2 linked regions of the Alkalinema sp. FACHB-956 genome follow. The main gene of each other region encodes a partner of the protein of the gene in region 2 in a complex. Links are inferred from orthologs where the notes say so. Each region holds a gene or a part of one and is shown on either strand. Other genes may lie near its edges.

What was found. The genes of interacting proteins can lie anywhere in the genome.
Region 1: the proteins of dnaB (region 2) and dnaG are in contact, whole or in part, in a crystal structure (PDB 2R6A), measured with the Geobacillus stearothermophilus proteins. The link is inferred for Alkalinema sp. FACHB-956 from one-to-one orthologs. Residues at the interface, in WP_033016901.1 of Geobacillus stearothermophilus: Ser13, Glu15, Ala16, Gln18, Glu91, Leu92, Asp94, Ala95, Val96, Pro97, Thr98, Ala99, Ala100, Asn101, Tyr104, Tyr105, Ile108; in WP_049624496.1 of Geobacillus stearothermophilus: Lys456, Leu457, Leu458, Pro459, Ala460, Asn463, Ala464, Leu467, Leu535, Leu536, Ile537, Ala538, Gln544, Glu545, Asp548, Tyr549, His552.

What each region holds. Positions count from the first base shown.
Region 1 is NZ_JACJRC010000010.1:155,102-160,754, reverse strand. The notes cover bases 1,598-4,518. They hold dnaG (DNA primase), read right to left. Parts: upstream 4,065-4,518; coding sequence 2,130-4,064; downstream 1,598-2,129. Other genes in these bases: H6G21_RS13240 (hypothetical protein), read left to right, coding at 4,385-4,518; H6G21_RS13250 (pentapeptide repeat-containing protein), read left to right, coding at 1,598-2,034. Outside these bases: H6G21_RS13260 (hypothetical protein), read left to right, coding at 367-756; H6G21_RS13255 (YraN family protein), read right to left, coding at 948-1,400; more of H6G21_RS13250, read left to right, coding at 1,519-1,597; more of H6G21_RS13240, read left to right, coding at 4,519-5,287; H6G21_RS13235 (HD domain-containing protein), read left to right, coding at 5,295-5,653. UniProt on the Escherichia coli protein: RNA polymerase that catalyzes the synthesis of short RNA molecules used as primers for DNA polymerase during DNA replication.
Region 2 is NZ_JACJRC010000028.1:11,234-16,915, reverse strand. The notes cover bases 780-3,729. They hold dnaB (replicative DNA helicase), read right to left. Parts: upstream 2,965-3,729; coding sequence 1,594-2,964; downstream 780-1,593. Other genes in these bases: lepB (signal peptidase I), read left to right, coding at 3,584-3,729; H6G21_RS21030 (SprT family zinc-dependent metalloprotease), read right to left, coding at 780-1,506. In the rest of the region: bchD (magnesium chelatase ATPase subunit D), read right to left, coding at 1-646; more of H6G21_RS21030, read right to left, coding at 772-779; more of lepB, read left to right, coding at 3,730-4,156; H6G21_RS21015 (dihydroorotase), read right to left, coding at 4,305-5,576. UniProt on the Escherichia coli protein: The main replicative DNA helicase, it participates in initiation and elongation during chromosome replication. Travels ahead of the DNA replisome, separating dsDNA into templates for DNA synthesis.

The DNA.
Region 1 (5,653 bases), on a different replicon or contig from region 2:
GCGTACAGGGGAATGGAACTAGAGGGAATGTATAGAACTATGGAGAATGTGTACAATAACGATAGAGTCCAAAAACTAACTTCACTAATCGTTGGTAATTGTAAAGTATGGAGAATGTGTACAATAACGATAGAGTCCAAAAACTAACTTCACTAATCGTTGGTAATTGTAAAGTTAGGACTTATAAATGTACCTATTAATACATTTTTTAATCAACATTAACTAAAATTTAGCCTCAAAAATTTCTTCCCTGGAAATTCACTTTTTTTGGGTAGGTTCCCGCTCCTAGGTTGGGGGATATTCCCCTACATTTACAGCGGATTGCCGTCGATGATTGAAAGTGTCGCATTTGCGAGGACATCTTGTATGGATTATCTTTACTACCTTGCGAATGCCAGCCTCACCCTTCGGATTGTTGAGTTTCTGCATGCGAATACCCAATTGCCGCTTCTCTTCATGACGGTGATTCATCAAATTGATGGATGGGTGGTGCGAGTTAAGTTTGAACACCCACTTAACCCGCAGCAGGATGGTGATTTTCGCGCCTTCCTGAATGAGCTGGGCATTCCCTATGAACCCAATGTTCGTGTCCAGATGGCCCTTTGGGGGTTAGAGATGGGCCAGATGCCGATCGATGTGATGCAACGCTACCAAATAGCAGTGGTGTCCCATGGCCAACCCGATCGGGCGGAAATCGAAGCCTTTCGAGGCCAGTTTGTGCAGGGTTTAGGTTATTGCCCTGAGACCTTAGCTTAGGGCAGGTGGTGAGCGGAGAAGTGCTTATGATGAGCAGATTCTCGGTTTTATGAGGTTGCCTAGGCGTTAAATGCTTGGGTTGAGTGGGTTGAGCAAGCTAGGTAAGGACTGAATTGAGCGAATCACTCTTGAGCGAATCAATTCAGTCAGTTTAGTTCCATTTAGTTCCATCGGGATTCGTTGCAGGTCAGTTAGATACGCTGGTTAAATTCCAAGGCGTTGATTAAATAATTCACCAAAGTTAAGTGGTAGTTTGCGATCGTGCGGCTAAATCCAGGGTGATCGGGTTGGCTGTGCGATCGGGGAGAACAATGAACCAACGCAAGATCAAACCGGCAGGGGCGATCGCGGTGCTGGGGATGTTTGAGCAGAAATATTTGGGCGGTTTTCCAGAGTTTGGTTTGCTTCTGACGGGTGACGGCGAGGGAGCCATCGGAATCCCAGTTGTAGGGCTGGCGGGTTTTGACTTCGATGAAGATTAGATCGCCAGCGGCATTGAGTGCCACGACATCTAATTCGCCAAAGCGGCAATGCCAGCGCTGATACAGGACAGTGCCGCCTTTTGTGGCGACCCATTGGGCCACTAACTGTTCTCCTAGGAGGCCAGGATCGGGGGTGGGATGGGTAGAAGAGGGACTGCTCATGGCTGTGTTGCTCACGGTCTTTTCTAGGATTCCCCGAGTTACGACCGTGCCCCACCGATGTACGATCTAAGAATAGGCAGATTGTTTGAAAAGATTCAGTTGGTGAATGCGTACCGAAATGCGTACCGAAATACGGATTGAAAAGCTTGCTGCACAGTTTCAGCGCTTGGCATTGTGGGTGGCGATCGTCGCGATCGGGTTACTGTGCACGCTGACTCCAGCCTGGGCAGAGGACTATAACAAGGAATTTCTGGTAGGCCGAGATTTTTCTAACCGGAATTTAACCGATTCCAGCTTCAACCATGCCAACCTGCGGGAATCAAATTTTAGCCATGCCAACCTGCAAGGGGTCAGCTTTTTTGCTGCGAATTTGGAAGCATCGAACCTCGTGGGTGCGGATCTGCGGAATGCCACGTTGGACAGTGCCCGCATTTCTGAGGCGGACTTGAGCGATGCCAATTTGGAAGGGGCCTTTGCGTTCAATGCCAAGTTCGAGAGTTCGAAGATTGACGGTGCGGACTTCACCGATACCCAGATGCGGGAAGATACGCGGCTGTTGCTCTGCAAGTTGGCCACAGGCCGCAATTCCGTCACAGGTCGAGAGACTCGCGAAACGCTGTATTGCGATGAATAGGCGCGACTAGCGTTGGGGATGTTAGAAACCGGGGTTCTACGGACAACTAGGCTTCTTGCCTAAATTTGCCAAAGAACCCCGGTTTCTGTTTGGCGTCACTCGCCTACCCAAGGGCTGAGCACGAGATCGGAAAAGTTCACTTGCCGCTGCCGATCGAGTTCACGAATCCGTTGATCTTCGGCGTAAACTTTTTGCTGGTAATACTGCCCCAGATCCGGGGACGTCACGAAGTCAGTATTTTTCCACAAATCGAGAAAATGTCGGCGACGCTTTTCGCACATGACCCGCTCCATGGCAGCGGCGGCTGTACGAATCACTAGTTCCGCCCGCTGAATATCCGTGGTGGTTTTTTCATCCAGTTCAAACAGGCGATACACCTGCGTCATTTCCGTGGGGAACTCAGTGCAGCGATCGCGCAGCAAAGTCAACAAATCTGGCGCATCCGGCGCGACAAATTCTGAGGCGGTGGGATTCGCGGCTTGAATTTCTAAAATTTGTCGCCAGAGAAAACGATGGTGGGACTGGCTGAATTCCAAATCGCGCTCTTCCAAGACTTCCACAATTGTGGAACGATGCTGGGGGGCATGGAGATACAGTTGCAACAGTTGGGACTCGGCTTCTTCCAGAAGCGATCGGTCACCGGGAGTTTGCCATTTGGCCGATCGACCGTGCCAGCGTTGCCCTTTAACCTGGAGCCGTAGATTCTCTTCGATCTGCCGGACGAGTCGGGTATTGCCCTGGCCGAGTAATTCCGAGCATTTCTGGATGTAATAGGTTCTTAAGGTCGGATTAGGTAAATTTCCCAGTAATTTGACCAATTCCTCCGTGGCCGCCTGCATCTGATCGGGCTGCTGGAGGTTTCGGGGGTGGATCGCCTGCTGGATTTGCCAATCGATCCACAGGGGCGCATTATCCAGCAATCGCTCATAATCAGCCGTGGCGTGGTGTTTTAAGAATTCATCGGGATCCTTGCCGTCGGGAATATTGAGGATCCGTAATTGCACATCACCTTGGTAGGCCAGGTTGGCCACTTCCCCGATCGCCCGTTCCGTGGCCTGGACGCCTGCCCGATCGGCATCGAAGTTAAACACTACCCGTTTGGATTCGGTGTAGCGCAGGAGTTGTCGGACTTGGTGGCTGCCCAAGGCGGTGCCCAAGGACGCGACGGCACTGGTAATCCCGGCGGCGTGCAGGGCAATCACATCAAAATAGCCTTCCACTACGATCGCTTGGTCGGTTTTGGCGATCGCGGCGCGGGCTTTGTCCAATCCGTAGAGGGTTTTGCCCTTGTCAAACAGTTCGGTTTCCGGCGAGTTGAGATATTTCGGTTGCTCATCGCCCAGCGATCGGCCCCCAAAGCCAATCACCCGACCTTGCAGATCCAAAATTGGAATCATCAAGCGATCCCGGAAACGATCGTAAAAACCGCCACCTTCCTTGCGCGGTACCAGCAATCCGGCCTGCTCCACCAAGGCCACGGGATATTTTTTCTGCTCTACCAAATAGCCGTAGAGGGTTTCCCAGCCGCCCGGTGCATAGCCGAGCTGGAATTGCTGAATCGTTTCTTCCGAAAGCTGCCGCTGCTGGATTAAATAATTGAGTGCGGTCTGCCCCGTCGGTTGCCGCAGGGCATATTCGTAGAACTTTGCAGTCAGGGCCAGAATTTCGTACAGTTGCTCCCGCACGGAGAGTTGGCGCTGAAGTTCCTGCCGTTGTTCCACGTCCAGGGTTTTCACCGGAACTTGGTACTTTTTGGCCAAATCCAGCACCACTTCGCTGAAATTGCGTTTGCCAATCTCCATCAAAAATTTGATCGCGTTGCCCCCCGCCCCGCAGCTAAAGCAGTAATAAAACTGTTTGCTGGGGGAAACGCTGAAGCTGGGATTGCGTTTGTCGTCGTGGAAGGGGCAGAAACCAACAAAATCTTTGCCCTGCTTTTTCAGGACGACATGTTCCGAAACGACATCGTAGATATCAGCACGCTCTTTGACAGCTTCGATCGTGTCTGGATGCAGACGAGGAACGTTCATGGCAGTGCGCAGGTTGGACAGTTCAGGTTGAATGGCTAAACTTTAACAGGATTTTTGGGCGATCGATCCGATCGTTTTCCAGTCGGTTTTCGGCAGGAATCGGTTTACCTGGGCGAATAGAACGCGGTAGACATGCATACATTAGATTTAGCGTGCTTCAAACAGATTTAGCGTACTTAACCCTCTTTTATAGTTTTTATGTACTAATTTAATACCAATTTCCCCATAACTGTTAGCTGGTCAGGTATGATCTGGAAATTTGCAGCGAGATTGTCTACCCTAAAAGGAAATCTTTCAGCCACGATGAGGGTGCAATCAGGATGAAACGTTCTCTGCAAAGATTCTGGCTAGCGTTTGCCTTAGGTGCAGTATCCTTGATTCCCTGCCGAGGGTTGGCTCAATCACCTGCACCATCGGTACCGCAACCACAACCGCAACCGCAGGTAAATCCTCTCTACCAATCTGCGGTGCAGGATGCGGCCAAGGTGGAACCGGGGGAAAATGTAGATTCCCTCTGGCCGATTACGCCGGACAATCCCAAACTGGTGTGGAATGCCAATAAAACCCGGCTGCTGGTGGTGACTTGGAAAAGCCAAGCGGCCTACGATCGCTTCATCAAACCCACCACCCATACATCGGCCAGTGAAGCGTTTGTGGTCTGGGTGACGGCGGCCCCGCAGGTGAAGGAATTCTGCCAAAACTATTTAAAAAAATATCCCCACGCCTCGATCTCCGATCTCAACCAGCGGCTCAAGCAATACCTAGGACTCCATCCCGATTGGCCGTATGACCTGTTTGTGGAAATGTGGGTCAGTCCGACGGATCTGTTTCGTCCCTGCGTTAATCCCAGTATTACCGATCGGCAATGTGCACTGACGTTTGATGCCAGTAATGCCAGCAAACCGACGGTGAAAAATATTGCCGACTACCCTGCGTTTTACAAAAATCTCTACTTCCAAAGTTTTCGCAGTGGGCCGGGAGTGCCTTGGACGGGCTTGGGCTATACCTATGACTGGGGTAATGCGCCAGCTCCACAGAAGACCGATCGTCTCGATCTCACCAAAGCGATCGGAGCCAGCGAGTTTATCCTCGTACCCAGTGCTTCCTACAGTTTGCAACAGGCAGCCTCAACCCAGCGCTACTGTGAACCTGGGATTGCTGATGATGATCCGAGTGCTACACTTCCGAGCTCTACAATGGGAGCGCACAATAACCCTCTGTGATCGATCAATGCTACCTGCCTCGCCCCGGCTGCAACAACAACTGACGTTTATTTTGGAAATCGATCGCCTGAAACAGGTGCTGCGGCATACTTTGCTGACCGATGGTTCCCGCCGGGAAAACGATGCAGAACATTCCTGGCATTTGGCCATGATGGCGATCGTATTACAGGAATATGCGGCGCAGTCCGTGGATTTGCTACGGGTGCTGAAAATGCTGCTGATTCACGACTTGGTGGAAATTGATGCAGGCGATACCTTTTGTTATGACGAGCAGCTTCTGACGACTAAAGCCGATCGGGAACAGCAAGCTGCCGATCGCTTATTTGGCCTATTGCCGATCGAACTCCAAGCGGATCTCTATCCGCT
Region 2 (5,682 bases):
CCATATCGGCGGACAGGGAAATGGCGATGCGATCGAGTAAATGTTCCCGCAGGTCGCCTTCTTCGGGGTTGTAGGTGGCGATCAGTAAGGGTTTGCAGGGGTGTTGGACGCTGATACCTTCCCGTTCGATGATGTTGCGGCCATCGGTCAGGGCACTCAGCAGCAGGTTGGCGGTTTGGTCATCCAGCAGGTTGATTTCGTCGATGTAAAGCACGCCGCGATTGGCTTCCGCCAACAAGCCCGGTTGAAAAACCGTTTCCCCTTGCTTGATCGACTGGCTCACGTCCACGGAACCCAGTAAGCGATCTTCCGTCACGCCAAGGGGAATTTGCACAAAGGGCGCTGGAATAATTTTCGTGGGAACTTCTGCAACCTGGGCGTACTGTTCGCGGGTCAGGTCGTCCCATTCCTCGGGATGGTTGGGATCGCAATTGGCGATCGACTCTTCCACCACTTCGATCGGGGGCAGTAGCGCATGGATCGCCCGTGCCATCACGGATTTGGCCGTACCCCGTCGCCCAGAAATTACGACGCCTCCGAGGCCGGGATCGACGGCAGCTAACAGGAGCGCAAGTTTGATGGCTTCCTGTCCGACGACGGCGGCTAGGGGAAACGTTGTCACAGGGGTTTCTAACGTGGCAGGCATAGGTTCTGGACTGCTTGCGGCAAAGTTTATTATCAAAGCTCAAGCATATCAAGGGATGGGGACGGGTAGCGCATTTACCCGAAGCTTTCTGGGAGGGATGGCTGGGAGGGAGGTTGTCTGGGCGGTTAATCCCGATCGACCCAGTGGGGAACGTACTTGAGTGCTGCTTTCAACGCTTGGTCGGATTTTTTATAGTGGGGATCTTTTTCGGCGACGAGTTGCCAATAGGAGGGGGAGTGGTTGAAATGGATGGTGTGGCAAAGTTCGTGGATGAGGACGTAACGGACTAACTGCGGTGGAAGAAACAGAAGTTTGTAGTTCAAACTGATGTTTCCGTCATTGGAACAACTGCCCCAGCGGGTTTTCTGGCCGCGCACGGTGATGCGGTTGCAGGGCAGCTCCAAGTCCTGACTGAGGGCCTGAATCCAGGGGATCAAAAAGGCTTCGGCACGGCGGGTGAGCCAGCTTTTTAGGGCTTTGCGGCAAAGGCGATCGTTCTGCGTATTCCCCCAAAGAATGACGTAGGGTTCCATTTCCGAGATCCGAATGCTTTTCAGATTGGCGGGGGTGTATTCCACTTGCCAGGATTCGGTGGTGGCTTGTAGGTCGATCGCTTTGGGTAAGAGTTCCCGTTGGGCTTTTTTGGAGGGCGGATTTTGGGTGGCGAGTTTGGTTTGAGTTTTGTCAATCCAGGTTTGATGTTTGGCGACGATCGCGGGGACAGTGGAACGGTCGAAGCCGATGGGGATCACGACTTCTAAATTGCCATCAAGGGACATTCGTAAGCTGACACGTTTGGCTTTTTTGCTTTCTCTGACGGAGTAGGAGAGGGTTGGTGAAAGATCGCGATCGTCCCACATACATCAACGTCCTGTGAAATTCATCAACGTCCTGCAAAGATTTTCGACCATTGCTGTGATCATTCTCAGCAAATCAAGTCTTTGTAACTATTCTCGGTTAGGGGCTGCCAAGTTTCTGAACTGAGTATATTGCGGTTCAAACAACAGTTTAACGGTTCCCGTGGGGCCATTACGATGTTTACTGATAATGACTTCAGCTACCCCCCGATCGACGGTATCTTTGTTGTAGTACTCATCGCGGTACAACATCATAATCAAATCTGCATCCTGCTCGATCGCACCGGATTCTCTCAGGTCAGACATCATAGGCCGCTTGTCGGTTCTGGATTCCACACTCCGGCTCAGCTGTGATAGTGCAATTACAGGGACTGTTAACTCCCGCGCTAGGGCTTTGAGCGATCGGGTAATATTCGACAATGCCTGCACCCGGTTGTCATTGCCCCCGCTGCCCATTAGCTGCAAATAGTCGATCAGAATCAGCCCTAACGCCCCACCATTTTCCGCCTGGAGCCGTCTCGCCCGCGATCGCATCTCCGTCACGCTTAGGTTGGGGCTATCGTCAATGAAAATCGGCATTTGCGATAGGGTACTAATCGCATGACCCAATGGCTCCCACTCCTGATTACTAATGCGACCCGCCCGCAAGCGACTGCTTTCAATGCGAACTTCACTGGATAGTAAACGCTGAACTAATTGCTCTCGTGACATTTCCAAACTGAAAACGGCAACGGGCAGCTTATGGTAAGAGGCAATATTACGAGCAACATTCAACACAAAGCTCGTTTTGCCCATGGATGGACGACCTGCAACGATAATTAAATCGCTACGTTGAAAGCCTTGGGTCATGGCATCGAGATCGTAAAAACCACAGGCTAAACCGGGTAATGCCATCCCTACCGCGCGACTTTCGATCTCCGCAAACGTCTGCGTCAGAACATCCGCCGTAGACATTAACCCTTCCTGGGGCCGGGTTTGCGTTACGTTGAAGACTTTTTGTTCCGCATTGTCCAACACATCCACCAGATCCTGGGTGGTGTCGTGGCCGAGGGCCGAAATTTCGTTGCCGACTCGAATTAAGCGACGGCGCAGATACTTATCCATTACCAGTTGGGCGTACTGGTCGATATTCACCGCGCTAACGGTCCGATCGCACAGTTCCACCAATCGACTTTGCCCCCCCACTTTGTCCAGTTGGCCGTGATCCTGGAGCCAAGTGGCCACATTCATCAAATCCGTCGGCTTGCCCTGTTGGTGCAAGACCAATGCTGCTTCATAAATCCTGCGATGGGCTGATAGGTAGAACGCCTCTACGGTCAAAATATCGGTGATGCGCCCGATCGCCTCTGGATCCATTAGAATCCCACCTAGAATTGCCTCCTCCGCTTCCAAATTCTGGGGGGGCAGACGATCGCTAATGGCCTGAAAATTCAGTTCTTCTTTGGGAGCTTCCTGAGCCATGGGGAGAGAAATCTAGTAGGGAGGCAACTATACAGGTTACAAGGGACAGCGTACAAGGGAAAGGCTGGAAAAACTAGGCAGGAAAGGTTAACGTCTTCCTCAGCTCACCCCCATGCCGTACATTTGTATTAATTGTACCGCGATCGGGGATGACCTACCCGCCTCCGATCGTGACGATCACCCTTGAATTCTGAAGGCACAAGCAGGCGCAAATTGTCTTGACTGGGGAACTCTAGGGGGAATCATCACGGTCAATGGTACGGTAATTTCCCCCTATGTCGGGCGTAAACTCTTGTGCATAACTCGATCGAGGATGTGTATAACTAGATATGAATCTTTATAGAGTCCGTATCTTAATCAGGTCACTATTAAAATTAGGGTCTGATCAGGGGGATCCTTGTCTGGATCTGGTTTGTTGATCCATTGGTGGCATTCGTTGGGAGAATATCTGTATTGTTTGGTAGGGGTGCGTAAAGGTTGTTGCCTGAATATGTCGTTGCCTGAACATTAAGGGGTGTTTTGTGCCCATTCATGTCTTTTAACGAGTGATATCTTTCGCCCAGAATGCTTTGCGCCCATCGTCTGAATCTTGATAATTTTTGAGCCAAATTGGGAGCCTATGTCCGGTAATAACGAAAATCATTGGTTGGAAGGTTTAAAAACCATTGGTCTGAGCGCCTTTCTCGCGATCGGGATTCGACAGTTTGTGGCTGAAGCTCGCTACATCCCTTCCGGCTCCATGCTGCCGACCCTTCAGATCAACGATCGATTGATTGTGGATAAGGTGAGCTACAAGTTCAATTCGCCGCAACGGGGCGATATTGTGGTGTTTAATCCCACCCCGGCGTTGGAACAGCAGAATTTCCACGATGCATTTATCAAACGGGTGATTGGATTGCCCGGTGATAAGGTGGAAGTCAAAGGCGGACGGGTTTACATCAACGACCAGGCTCTGCGGGAAAACTATATCCAAGAGGATCCCCAGTACGAATTGCCCCCCACGATCGTGCCGGAAGGTCAGTACCTTGTCCTAGGCGATAACCGCAATAACAGCTACGACAGCCATTATTGGGGGTTTGTGCCGAAGGAAAAAATCATCGGTCGGGCGGTGGTGCGTTTTTGGCCCCCCGATCGGGTCGGTGGCATTTCTCCGGAACCAGACTACCAACCCGCACAAAAGGAATCGAACTAACTCAGCTTACGATTGTGCGCTAGTGTTACTGACCTGTGCTGGATGGCGGTTGACGGGTTACCCGATAGAGAGGGATCCCCGCCTTGTCACCCAGCACTTTTTTGTTGCTGACTTGACATTACCCTACTGGATATTAACCCACTAGATATTAACCCACTTGAACAATTTGTCCGTGAATCGTTTGACCTAGAGAGTGGGTGTTGCTCGATCGAGACTTCAACGTTTGTCCATTGACGGCCCAAGTGTGATCCGGCTGGAACAAAATCCAACGGCTGGTTTCCGTTCCCAGAGCCGAATTCGCTTTGCCCAAGCAGGCTAGGGGTTGGCAACTAAGGGCACGCCACAGTTCCACCGCAGTGAGTTGTCCAGCTTCCACCAGATGATGCCACAGGGTCGGGAATGCCAACTCTAACCCGATCGCGCCTGTCGGAGCTTCCCCAAAGGCCACAGTTTTTTCCTCGTAGGTGTAGGCTTGGTGATCCACGGCAATGGCATCAATGACCCCGGATTTGACCGCTTGTATCAGCGCATGGCGATCGCTGGGATTGCCCAGGGGCGGCGATAGGCGTAGGTTGGGATTGTAGGTGCCTAGGTCGTTGGTATCTAGCAATAGGTGTAACCAAGTCGTACTGGCGGTGACTGGTAAACCCTGGGCCTTGGCGGTTTGCAGCAGTTCCACGCCCCGCGCTGTGGAAATTCGCATGAAATGAACGGGTACGGGAATCTCTTGCAACAGTTCTAAAATGGCCGCGAGGGGCGCACTTTCCGCCATGACGGCAATCCCTGGCAAGCCAAACTTCAGGGCATTTACCCCTTCCCGCGCGATGCCATGACCCGCCAAACTGGGATCGGAGGCCCATAGCATCAACGGTTTTTGCAACGGCTGGAGATATTCCAACATCCGTCGCAGCATGGCGAGGTTCGTGATGGCCTTACCATCGGCAAATCCAACGACGTGGGGAGCCAGATCACCCAACTCCACCATTTGCTGCCCTGCGGTTTCCAGGGTCAATGCGCCCCAAAACTGCAACCGAGGCAAGGTGGGCATGGCAGACAGGCTGGAGAGTAGACGGGATTGCACCTGTTCCCGAATCCAACTAATAGTGGCGGGATTGTCGATCGCTGGGGTGGTGTTGGGCAGGACGTTCACCTGGGTGAAGCCGCCCGCGATCGCCGCTGCCATAAAGGAATCTAAGGTTTCCCGTTCTTCGTGGCCCGGTTCCCCCGATCGACTGTAGAGATCCACCAGTCCCGGCCCCAGAATCAGGCCCTGTCCCGATCGGGTTTGGGAGCCCTCCGGTGGCGTGATTTGTGACTCAATGGCTTGAATCATGCCGTCGTCTAGGAGGACATCAGCGGTACGATCGGTGCCTGCCACTGCATCGATCACTCGCACCTGTTGCAAAACTTCAATCGCCATAACCTTGTCAAACTCAGTAATTTTCTCTGGATTGGTTCGATCGAGCCAACCCAGAAAATCTAAACAAGAGCACTGGGCTTGTCTTGCCGATAGTACTCTGTGCCAA